Regions from separate parts of the Streptomyces sp. NPDC048389 genome, predicted to be linked through region 2. Evidence: riboswitches for the same ligand, from Rfam matches in the RefSeq annotation. Region 2 holds a riboswitch; each other region holds the start of a gene.
The links. Region 2 has a riboswitch for cobalamin ahead of AB0903_RS31665 (energy-coupling factor ABC transporter permease). Riboswitches for the same ligand answer to the same signal wherever they lie in the genome.
Positions count from the first base shown of each region.

Region 1: it holds a riboswitch for cobalamin, as region 2 does, so the genes downstream of both, AB0903_RS28490 (iron ABC transporter permease) here and AB0903_RS31665 (energy-coupling factor ABC transporter permease) in region 2, are expected to answer to the same signal.
Region 3: it holds a riboswitch for cobalamin, as region 2 does, so the genes downstream of both, AB0903_RS15885 (ribonucleoside-diphosphate reductase subunit alpha) here and AB0903_RS31665 (energy-coupling factor ABC transporter permease) in region 2, are expected to answer to the same signal.

Region 1 covers NZ_JBEZKP010000056.1:38,021-41,281, forward strand. Annotated here, with positions in the region: gene AB0903_RS28485 (ABC transporter ATP-binding protein) at 1-373, opposite strand, end outside; gene AB0903_RS28490 (iron ABC transporter permease) at 373-1,482, opposite strand; cobalamin riboswitch at 1,586-1,720, opposite strand; partial or broken gene AB0903_RS28495 (ABC transporter ATP-binding protein) at 2,312-2,575, shown strand; partial or broken gene AB0903_RS28500 (NAD(P)-dependent oxidoreductase) at 2,605-2,703, shown strand; gene AB0903_RS28505 (nuclear transport factor 2 family protein) at 2,795-3,261, opposite strand, start outside.
Region 2 covers NZ_JBEZKP010000075.1:10,007-13,267, reverse strand. Annotated here, with positions in the region: gene cbiQ (cobalt ECF transporter T component CbiQ) at 1-711, opposite strand, end outside; gene AB0903_RS31670 (energy-coupling factor ABC transporter substrate-binding protein) at 718-1,065, opposite strand; gene AB0903_RS31665 (energy-coupling factor ABC transporter permease) at 1,062-1,751, opposite strand; cobalamin riboswitch at 1,781-1,975, opposite strand; gene AB0903_RS31660 (PTS fructose transporter subunit IIA) at 2,258-2,668, opposite strand; gene dhaL (dihydroxyacetone kinase subunit DhaL) at 2,665-3,261, opposite strand, start outside.
Region 3 covers NZ_JBEZKP010000019.1:13,257-16,517, forward strand. Annotated here, with positions in the region: gene AB0903_RS15875 (GNAT family N-acetyltransferase) at 90-590, shown strand; gene AB0903_RS15880 (Uma2 family endonuclease) at 643-1,227, opposite strand; cobalamin riboswitch at 1,339-1,470, shown strand; gene AB0903_RS15885 (ribonucleoside-diphosphate reductase subunit alpha) at 1,603-3,261, shown strand, end outside.

The sequences.
Region 1 (3,261 bases), on a different contig from region 2:
CGACCAGCGCGGCCTCGCACGCCTTCCGGTCTTCTTCGGTGGTCCGGGCCGCCGACCGCTGGTGAGGCAGTCGCCCCATCGCCACGACCTCGGCGACCGTGAAGTCGAACTCGGTGACCGCTTCCTGGGGCAGAGCGGCCAGTCGACGGGCGCCTTCGCGCGCGCTCAGGGAGTGCAGGTCCTCACCGCCGAGCCGGACCGTACCCGCCGAGGGGCGCAGGGCTCGGTAGACGCAGCGCAACAGCGTCGACTTGCCGCTGCCGTTGGGCCCCACGAGTCCGACGACCTGCCCGGCGTCCGCGCGCAGCGTGGCCTCCCGCACCAGCCGCGCACCGGCGACCTCGACCGTCAAAGCGTCCATGTCGATCCGCATCACGCGCCTCCGAAGGTGTAGGAGCGGCGGCGCATCAGCAGCACGAAGCACGGCACGCCGATGGCGGCGGTCAGCACGCCCACCGGCAGCTCGACGGGCGCGAGCACCACACGCGAGAGGATGTCCACCCAGATCAGCAGGACGGCGCCCCCGAGCGGGGCGACGGCCAGCAGCCGGCGATGGTCCGCGCCGACCAGCATCCGGGCGGCGTGCGGAACCATCAGGCCGACGAAGCCGATGGCACCGCTCACCGCGACCACGGCCCCCGTGACGGCGGCACAGACCAGGAACAGTTCCTTGCGCAGCCTCCGCGCGTCCACCCCCAGGGCAGCCGCGGTCTCGTCCCCCATCGCCAGGGCGTTCAGGCGACGCGCCGACACGGCGAGGTGGGCCAGGCCGGCGAGCACGGCTCCGGCGGCGATCGGCACGGAGGCCCAGTCGGCTCCGCCGAGGCTCCCGAGCAGCCACATCATCGCGGACCGCGCCGCCTCGCCGCGTTCGGCCGCGAACACCATGAACGTGGTGACGGCCGAGAAGCCGTAGTACATCGCGGTCCCCGTCAGGACGAGCCGCAGCGGGGTCAGACCATCAGCGGTGCGGGCGATCGCGTACACCAGCGTCATGGCGAGGAGCGCGGACAGGAAGGCCGCCGTGGACAGGGCCCACAGACCGAGAGCGCCGAAGGCGCCGAAGAGGAGGACGGCATTGGCACCGACGGCCGCGCCCGAGGAGATGCCCAGGACGAACGGGTCGGCGAGGGCGTTGCGGACCATGGCCTGCACGGTGACGCCGATGGCCGACAGTCCGGCTCCGACGACGGCGGCCAGCACGGCCCGTGGAAAACGCAGTTCCCACACGATGGTGTACGCCGGGACTTCGTCCCGGGATATGGGCCCGCCCGTCAGCCCGGCCCACAGATGATGCAGCACCTCGCCCCAGGAGAGCCCCGACGCCCCCATCCCCGCCCCGCAGACGATGGAGAGCACGAGCGCGACGCACAGCGCGGCGAACAGGAGCGGCGGCGACACGCGTTCGGACGGCGCCGGACCGGCCCCGCCGGGGGCCGCGGGAAGTGGCACCGCGGGTTTGCGTTCCAGGGGTGTGGCCACGGGCGGGTCGCCTTCGCCTCGGGCCGTGCAGCTACGTGAGCACATGAGCAGCCCGGGACGCGGGGCGCCCTGTGCAGCGCCCTCTCGCAGTCCACGGCGAATTGTCAGGAGCCTTCGACACCGCGGGTAATCGGGCTCGCGGAGCCGCGTGTCGGGCTCCGCCTACCGTTGCGGGTCAGCGCCGGACTTCGACCGGACTTCCCCCGCGGGGCGGCTTGCAGCATAGCGTGTACACAAGGGTGCCCGTTCCTGGGACGACGCGCGCGAGGGCCGACTCCGTTGCCCCACAAGGCGGCCTTCCGGGCCGGGACGGGCCTGGGGAGCGACGCGCGGCCCGGGGCGTCCTCCGGGCCACCCCGCCCGCACCCGGTTCCCCCGGGCCCGCCCCGTCCGAATCCGGTTCCGCCCGAGCCCGCCCCCGCGTTACCCCGTCATCCCCCAGCGGGCCGGGGCGATCTGGCTGGCCATGATGGTGACCAGTTCGTATGCCGCGTGTCAACGGGCCTGTCCCGCCATCACCAGCGCCCCCGGGGCCTGTTCCGCCATTTGGTCCTGTCGGGATCCGGGTATTCGCGCCGCGCGCTATATGGCCGGAACCAGTCCCAGCCGACGGCCCGCCGAGACTCAGCGGCAGGCACAACGACAGGCACAGCGCCAACGTCGACCGACGGGCAGGGACCTGACGGGCGCAACCGCACGGCGTGTCGACGGCGTACGCCGCAGGCGACGGCACGGGCCTGCGACCGGTGCAGCCCGCACCGAACGGCGTCGGCCCTCTGGGCGTTCAGACGTCGGTACCGGAGACGCGCTGGACGGCGAGCAGGGCGACGTCGTCGATGCGCTCCGGGACGACACCGGCGTGGCCCTGGTCTTCGTCAGCCATGACCTCGCCGTGGTGCAGCACATCACGGACGAGACGGTCGTGATGCGCAAGGGCACCGTGGTCGAACAGGGGCCGACGTCCCGAGTGCTCGACGCGCCCTCGGACCCGTACACCCGGCTCCTGCTCGCCTCCGTGCCGCACGAGGGCTGGGATCCGGACGACGCGGTCCGGGCGAGGACCGCGATGGACGCGGCCCGGTCCGGGGCCTGACCGGGCGCCGGCCCGGCTGCCGCACCCTCGGGACCCGGGAGGACCCCGGTCAGGCGGCGCTGCACGACATCGCCCTGCTCAGCGCGATGACCGGCATGTCCCCGGGCGTCACGCACGCCTTCGCCCTGACGGGCCCCGGGCAGGACCTCGACCGAACCGGTTTCTCCGGCTCGGGAGCCGGTGAGGCTCCGGCCGGCGTCCCGTACCGGCGCGAGCGGGCTACTGGAGGGGGATGTCGTGGCCCGGTCCGCGCTCCTCCTCCGGACGCGGTCCGAAGTAGCGGCGGTCGGCCTCCTGGATGCGCACGTCGTTGATGCTTGCTTCGCGGCGGCTCATGAGACCGTACTCGTCGAACTCCCACAGCTCGTTGCCGTAACTGCGGAACCACTGGCCCGCGGTGTCATGCCATTCGTACTGGAAGCGGACGGCTATCCGGTTCTCGTGGAAGGACCACAGGCTCTTGCGCAGTACGTAGTCCAGCTCACGCTCCCACTTGGCCGTGAGGAACTCGGCGATCTGCTCACGGCCGGTCAGGAAGACGTCCCTGTTCCGCCAGATGGAGTCCTCGGTGTAAGCGAGGGCGACCGTCTGCGGGTCGCGGGTGTTCCAAGCGTCCTCGGCGGCCTGGACCTTGGCCAAGGCGCTGTCGAGGTCGAACGGCGGCAGGGGCGGGCGCTGTCGGGTCA
Region 2 (3,261 bases):
GATTCCCGTCAGCAGCGCGGCGACCCCGGCGAGGAACGGGCGGGACACCGTGGCCGCAGGCACCAGCACGCGCAGGGTGCCGTCGTAGCCGCGGCCCGCGAGCCCCGTCTGCAACCGGCCCGCCCGGTCGAAGGCGCGTACGAAGGCCGTCGCCCCCAGCCCCGCGAGCGAGCGCCACGCCGCGGCTCTGGTCGTGTGGCCGAGGCGGGCGGCCTGGGCCTGGCGGATATTGCCGACGGCGTCGAGCAGCAGAAAACTGATGCGGTACATCACGAGCGCCACGTCGACGACCGCGGGCGGCACGCCGGCCTTCACGAGCCGCGGCAGCACGTCGGACACCGGCGTCGTGAAGGCGAACAGCAGCACGCCCAGCGAGGCAGCCGACGTGCGCAACAGCAGCCGCACGGCGTGTCCCGGCCCGTCGGGCGCGAACGCGACCAGGCCGTCCGGGCCGCCCACGGAGAACAGCAGAGGTACGGCGCCGGTGACACAGAACCCCAGCGGGATCCGGAACGCCCTCCAGAGCCGACGCGGCGCCACCCCCGCCGGACCGAGCAGTACGGCGAGTGTGGCCGCGGCGACGAGGACGGCGCCGGGCCACGGCGGCAGGCAGACGGCCGTCACCGTAAGGCCGATCCCGAGGGCGGCCTTCTCGCCCGGGTGGCGGCGGCGCCAGCTGCTGCTGTGCGCCGCCACGTCGATGGGAAGCATCGGCGGCTACGCCGCCGGCGCGGTGGTGTCCGAGTCCTCGGCGGCTGCCCTTGCCCGTTCCTCTCCCTGCCGCCGACCCCGGCGCAGCCCGAAGTAGTACGCCAGTACACCCGCGCCGAGCGCCGCCTGCAGGGAGAACAGCGCCGACTCGACCTCGCCGGACGGCGGTTCGTACAGCGGGGAGAACCAGGGCTCGTAGTCCGGTTCGAGCTCCGTGATCGCCGCCTCGGCCTCCCCGTCGGCGCCGGCGAACGGCTCCTCCTTGTGGTCCCCGAGCCCCAGGACCAGGGGCAGAACGGCCAGGGCCGCCACGACCAGCAGGAGCAGGGTGTTGATTCTCGCGTTACGGCTCATCGGACCGCGGCCTCCTTCTTCGTACCCGCGACCAGCACGCCCAGCCTGGTCAGTTCTCCCTTGCTGGACCGGCTGAGCAGCCGCATCACCAGCACGGTGAGCAGGCCCTCGCTGACGGCCAGCGGCAGCTGCGTGACCGCGAATATCCCGCCGAACTTCGCCAGCGCGCCCGCCACACCGCTGCCCGGGTCGGGGAACGCGAGCGCCAGCTGCACGGTGGTCATGCAGTACGTGGACAGGTCGGCGGTGAACGCGCCGAAGAACACGCTCACCATCAGCGGCGCCTCGAACCCGCGCAGCAGCCGGTAGATTCCGTACCCCGCCCAGGGGCCGACGACCGCCATCGAGAAGACGTTGGCGCCGAGCGTGGTCAGACCGCCGTGCGCCAGCAGCAGGGCCTGGAAGAGCAGCGTAATCGTGCCGAGCACCGCCATGACCGGCGGTCTGAACAGGATCGCGCCGAGACCGGTGCCGGTCGGGTGCGAGCAGCTGCCGGTCACCGACGGGATCTTCAAGGCAGACAGGACGAACGTGAAAGCGCCCGCAGCTCCGAGCAGCAGGGTGGAATCGGGATTGGCCTTGACCTCGCGAGTCAGGGCGCGTACTCCGTGGACGACGAACGGGGCGGACGCGACGCCCCAGGCGGCCGCGTGCAACGGGGGCAGATACCCCTCGGCTATGTGCATGATGTGGGAGACCCTCTCCAGCACCTCGTGGATGGACAACGCACCCTGGCCGGTCTCCTGGCTGACGGGTCATGCCGCCCGTACTCCGCCTTCCCGGGCACCGCGCAGGCGCGGTGTCCCAGTGGCTCCCCGTGAGGGGTCGGAGCCGGACTTCCCGATCACAGTGGCGAGGGCCGCACCGGTACTGCACCGGTTTCCCGAACACCAAGGCCCCGTGACAGTAATGCGCCAACCAGCGACATACAAGCCGCGCACGGGCGCACCCGCCCGCGGCCGGAGTGAGCCGTGCGCCACACCCCGGCCGCGGGGCGCGCCCCGCGGCGGCGTACGTGGTAACCGAACGTCACACCTTCCGGTTCCGGTAGGCGAACGTCACCCGTGCGGTAGCCGCATGTCACACCTGGATGTAGCCGAACGTCACACCTGCCGTGGCCCGGCGGTAGGCGGACGTCACACCTGGCGGTAGTCGAACGTCACACCTGCCGTGGCCCGGCGGTAGGCGGACGTCACACCTTGCGGTAGTCGTACGCCTCCGAGGCCGCGGCCTCCACCGCCTCCAGGTCACCCCCCGCGGAGGCCGTCACCAGCGCCGCCACCGCGCCCTCCACGAACGGCGCGTCCACCAGCCGGGTCCCGTCCGGGAGTTCGCCGCCCTCGGCCAGCAGGGCCTTGACCGTCAGTACGGCGCTGCCCAGGTCCACCAGGACCGCGACGCCCGCGCCGCCGTCGACCCGCTCCGCCGCCGCGGTGATCAGCTCCGCACTGGTGCCGAGACCGCCGTCCGGTGTGCCGCCGGCCGGCGCCACCGGGGCCGTACCGCCGCCACCCGCGAGCCCCTTGGCCAGTTCGGCCACCGCGGCGGCGACCTCCCTGCTGTGCGAGACCAGCACGATCCCGACCTGCCCGCCGTCGCTCATGCCGCCTCCACCGCCTCGGCGAGCGCGGCGACCAGCAAGGCGGACGACGTGGCCCCCGGATCCTGGTGGCCGATGCTGCGCTCACCGAGGTAGCTCGCCCTGCCCTTGCGCGCCTGCAGCGGCACCGTCGCCAGCGCCCCCTGCTCGGCGGCCTCGCGGGCCGCGGCGAACGACTCCGTACTGTCGCCGAGCGCCGCCACCGCAGGCTCCAGTGCGTCCAGCATCGTCTTGTCGCCCGCTTTCGCGCCGCCCAACTGCGCCACCGCGGCGACTCCCGCCCGCAGCGCGTCGGCGAGCCGCGCGGGCGTCACCTCCGTGTCATCGCCCAGCGCCTTGCCGGTACGCCGCAGCAGCGTCCCGTACAGCGGGCCCGACGCGCCGCCGACCGTCGACACCAACTGCCGTCCGGCCAGCATCAGGACCGCGCCGGGCGTCGCCGGCGGCTCCTTCTCCAGCGCGGTGCCGACGGCCGCGAAACCGCGCCGGAGATTGCTGCCGTGATCCGCGTCACCGATCGCCGAGTCCAACTCGGTCAGTCGGTCCGCCTCCCGGTCCACGGCCGCGGCGACGGCGGCCAGCCAGCGGAAGAAGAA
Region 3 (3,261 bases), on a different contig from region 2:
CCGGTCGCGCACCGAGGGCCGTCGCCTCTCCCCCGGGAGAAAGAGAAATGCGGCGGCCCTTCGCCGTGCGCTGATGCACACTGCCGGACATGGACATCACGATCAGGAGAATCGAACCCGAGGAGCACGTGGCGCTCGGCCGGTTGACCGCCCACGCGTACCTCGACGGCGGGCTGCTGGACCTGGGCGAGGACGACCCGTATCTGGAGGTGCTGCGTGACGTCGCGAGCCGGGACGCGCACGCCGAGGTCCACGTCGCGGTCGACGAACGGAACACGCTGCTCGGCGGGGTGACCTTCGTCCCGGCCGCCGGCCCGTTCGCCGACATCGCGGGCCCCGGCGAGGCCGAGTTCCGGATGCTCGCCGTGGACGCGGGGGCACGCGGCCGCGGCGCCGGAGAGGCACTGGTGCGCACCTGCGTGGAGCGGGCGCGGGCTGTTCCGGGGTGCGTACGGCTGGTGCTGTCGACGCAGCCGATGATGTACGCGGCGCACCGCCTCTACGACCGGCTCGGCTTCGTCCGCACCCCGGAACGCGACTGGTCGCCGATCCCGGCGGTCCCGCTGCTGACGTACGCGCTGGAACTCTGACGGGCGGCCCCGCCCGGGCTCGCGCGGAGCAGGACCGCCCGTCGTCCACCGCTCAGTGCACCCAGTCCTTGAGCTGCTCGGTCGCCAGCGTGATGTCCACCGGGGCGGGCAGTGTGACGTCCTTGCCGAACGGGACCGTGCGGGCGTTCTCGTAGCGCACGCCGTCGGGCTCGCTGAAGACCGTCACCTCGCGGCTGTCCCGGTCGATCAGCAGGTACACCGGGATGCCCGTCTGGGCGTAGGCACGCGGCTTCTCCACCCGGTCGCGCCCGTCGGTGTCCGAGTCGTAGGAGATCACATGCACCACCATGAGCACCTGGTCGGGCTCCGCCCACTCGCCCTGCCCGACGAAAGTGCCGCTGGGGGCGAGCGAGCCGTCCGGCCGGGCCCTGCCCTTCCGGTACTCCTGGACCTTGAGCCCTTGGTCGGGGTGCAGCCACAGCTCCGGACGCGACTGCATGCAGATGCGCGTCAGCCACTGAATGATGCGCCCGTGATCCCCGTCCGGCACCGCTTTGCTCCTGAGCTTCCCGTCGATCAGTTCCAGGCGCACGCCCTCGGTCGTGCGGGCCAGTATGCGGAAAGCCTCGTCGAAGTCTTCGGTGTCCAGGTGCGGGCGATCGGTGGTCACGGTCATGAACCCTCCCTTCACCGACCACGATAGCGGGGCTCCCACTCCCGGGCGCGGGAATCGACTTCCGACCCGCAGACACAACATGTGGGGGTGGGCGCTCAGACCCGCCCCCACATGTATGCTCATCTCGCTGTCGCCGCAGGGGAATCCGGTGAGAATCCGGAACTGTCCCGCAACGGTGTGATCCGGTGCGCACTGCCGTACCCGTGACGAGTCCGACGACCTGCCGGCAGCGCATCCGGTTCGACCGATCCGGATGCCCAGACGTCCGGGCCTCGCGGATGGGCCGGTGGACGCCGTGCGCCGTGCTGCCCAGGTACGCGCCGCCACGGCCCCCGCCTCCCCGCCGGCCCAGAACCGAGTGAGGGAGAGCACCACATGACGATCGCGCCGGCCGATCCGGTTTCAGCGACGCGGCAGGACGGCCCCGGGACCGCGCTGCTGCGGCTCCTGACGGACCTCACGGCCGACCTGGCCGACACCGACCCGGGCAGGGTCGCCGCTGCCGCGCTGCGCGGCCGGCACGCCGGGTCCGACGAGGCCGAACTGCGCTCCCTCGCCACCGACGCCGCCGCCGGCCTCATCTCCGAGGACCCCGCCTACTCCCGGCTCGCCGCCCGTCTGCTCACCCGCACGATCGCGGAGGAGGCCGCCGGGCAGGGTGCGGTGTGCTTTTCCGCCTCGGTCGCCGTCGGACACCGCGAGGGCCTGATCGCCGACCGCACGGCCTCGTTCGTCGGCCTGCACACGGACCGGCTCGACGCGCTGATCGACCCCGAGGGCGACGACCGGTTCGGCTACTTCGGTCTGCGCACGCTCTACAGCCGCTATCTGCTGCGGCACCCGGTCACGCGCCAGGTGATCGAGACGCCCCAGCACTTCATCCTGCGCGTCGCGTCCGGTCTCGCGGAGGACGACAGCTCCCGCTCGGTGGACGAGGTGGCCGCGCTGTACCGGCTGATGAGCCGGCTCGACTACCTGCCCTCCTCCCCCACCCTCTTCAACTCCGGCACCCGCCACCCGCAGATGTCGTCCTGCTATCTGCTGGACTCGCCGCTCGACGAACTGGACTCGATCTACGACCGGTACCACCAGATCGCCCGCCTCTCCAAGCACGCCGGCGGCATCGGCCTCTCGTACTCCCGCATCCGCGCCCGCGGTTCACTCATCCGCGGAACCAACGGGCACTCCAACGGGATCGTCCCGTTCCTGAAGACCCTCGACGCCTCCGTCGCCGCGGTGAACCAGGGCGGCCGCCGCAAGGGGGCCGCCGCGATCTACCTGGAGACCTGGCACGCGGACATCGAGGAGTTCCTGGAGCTGCGCGACAACACCGGCGAGGACGCCCGCCGTACACACAACCTGAACCTCGCGCACTGGGTCCCCGACGAGTTCATGCGCCGCGTCGAGGCGGACACCGAGTGGTCGCTGTTCTCCCCCGCCGACGTGCCCGAGCTGGTCGACCTGTGGGGCGACGAGTTCGACGCCGCGTACCACCGGGCGGAGGCCGCCGGGCTGGCCCGCAAGGCGGTCCCGGCCCGTGAGCTGTACGGCCGGATGATGCGGACCCTCGCCCAGACCGGCAACGGCTGGATGACCTTCAAGGACGCCGCCAACCGCACCGCGAACCAGACCGCGGAACCGGGCCGGGTCGTCCACTCCTCCAACCTGTGCACCGAGATCCTCGAGGTCACGAACGACGGCGAGACGGCCGTCTGCAACCTGGGTTCGGTGAACCTGGGGGCGTTCGTCACCGAAGGAGCCGGCGGCGACGGCATCGACTGGGAGCGGCTGGACGAGACCGTCCGCACGGCGGTGACCTTCCTCGACCGGGTCGTCGACATCAACTTCTACCCGACCGAGCAGGCCGGCCGGTCCAACGCCCGGTGGCGCCCGGTGGGCCTGGGCACGATGGGCCTGCAGGACGTCTTCTTCAAGCTGCGGCTGCCCTTCGACTCCCCCGAGGCGAAAGCCCTGTCGACCCGGATCGCCGAGCGGATCATGCTCGCGGCCTACGAGGCGTCCTGCGACCTCGCC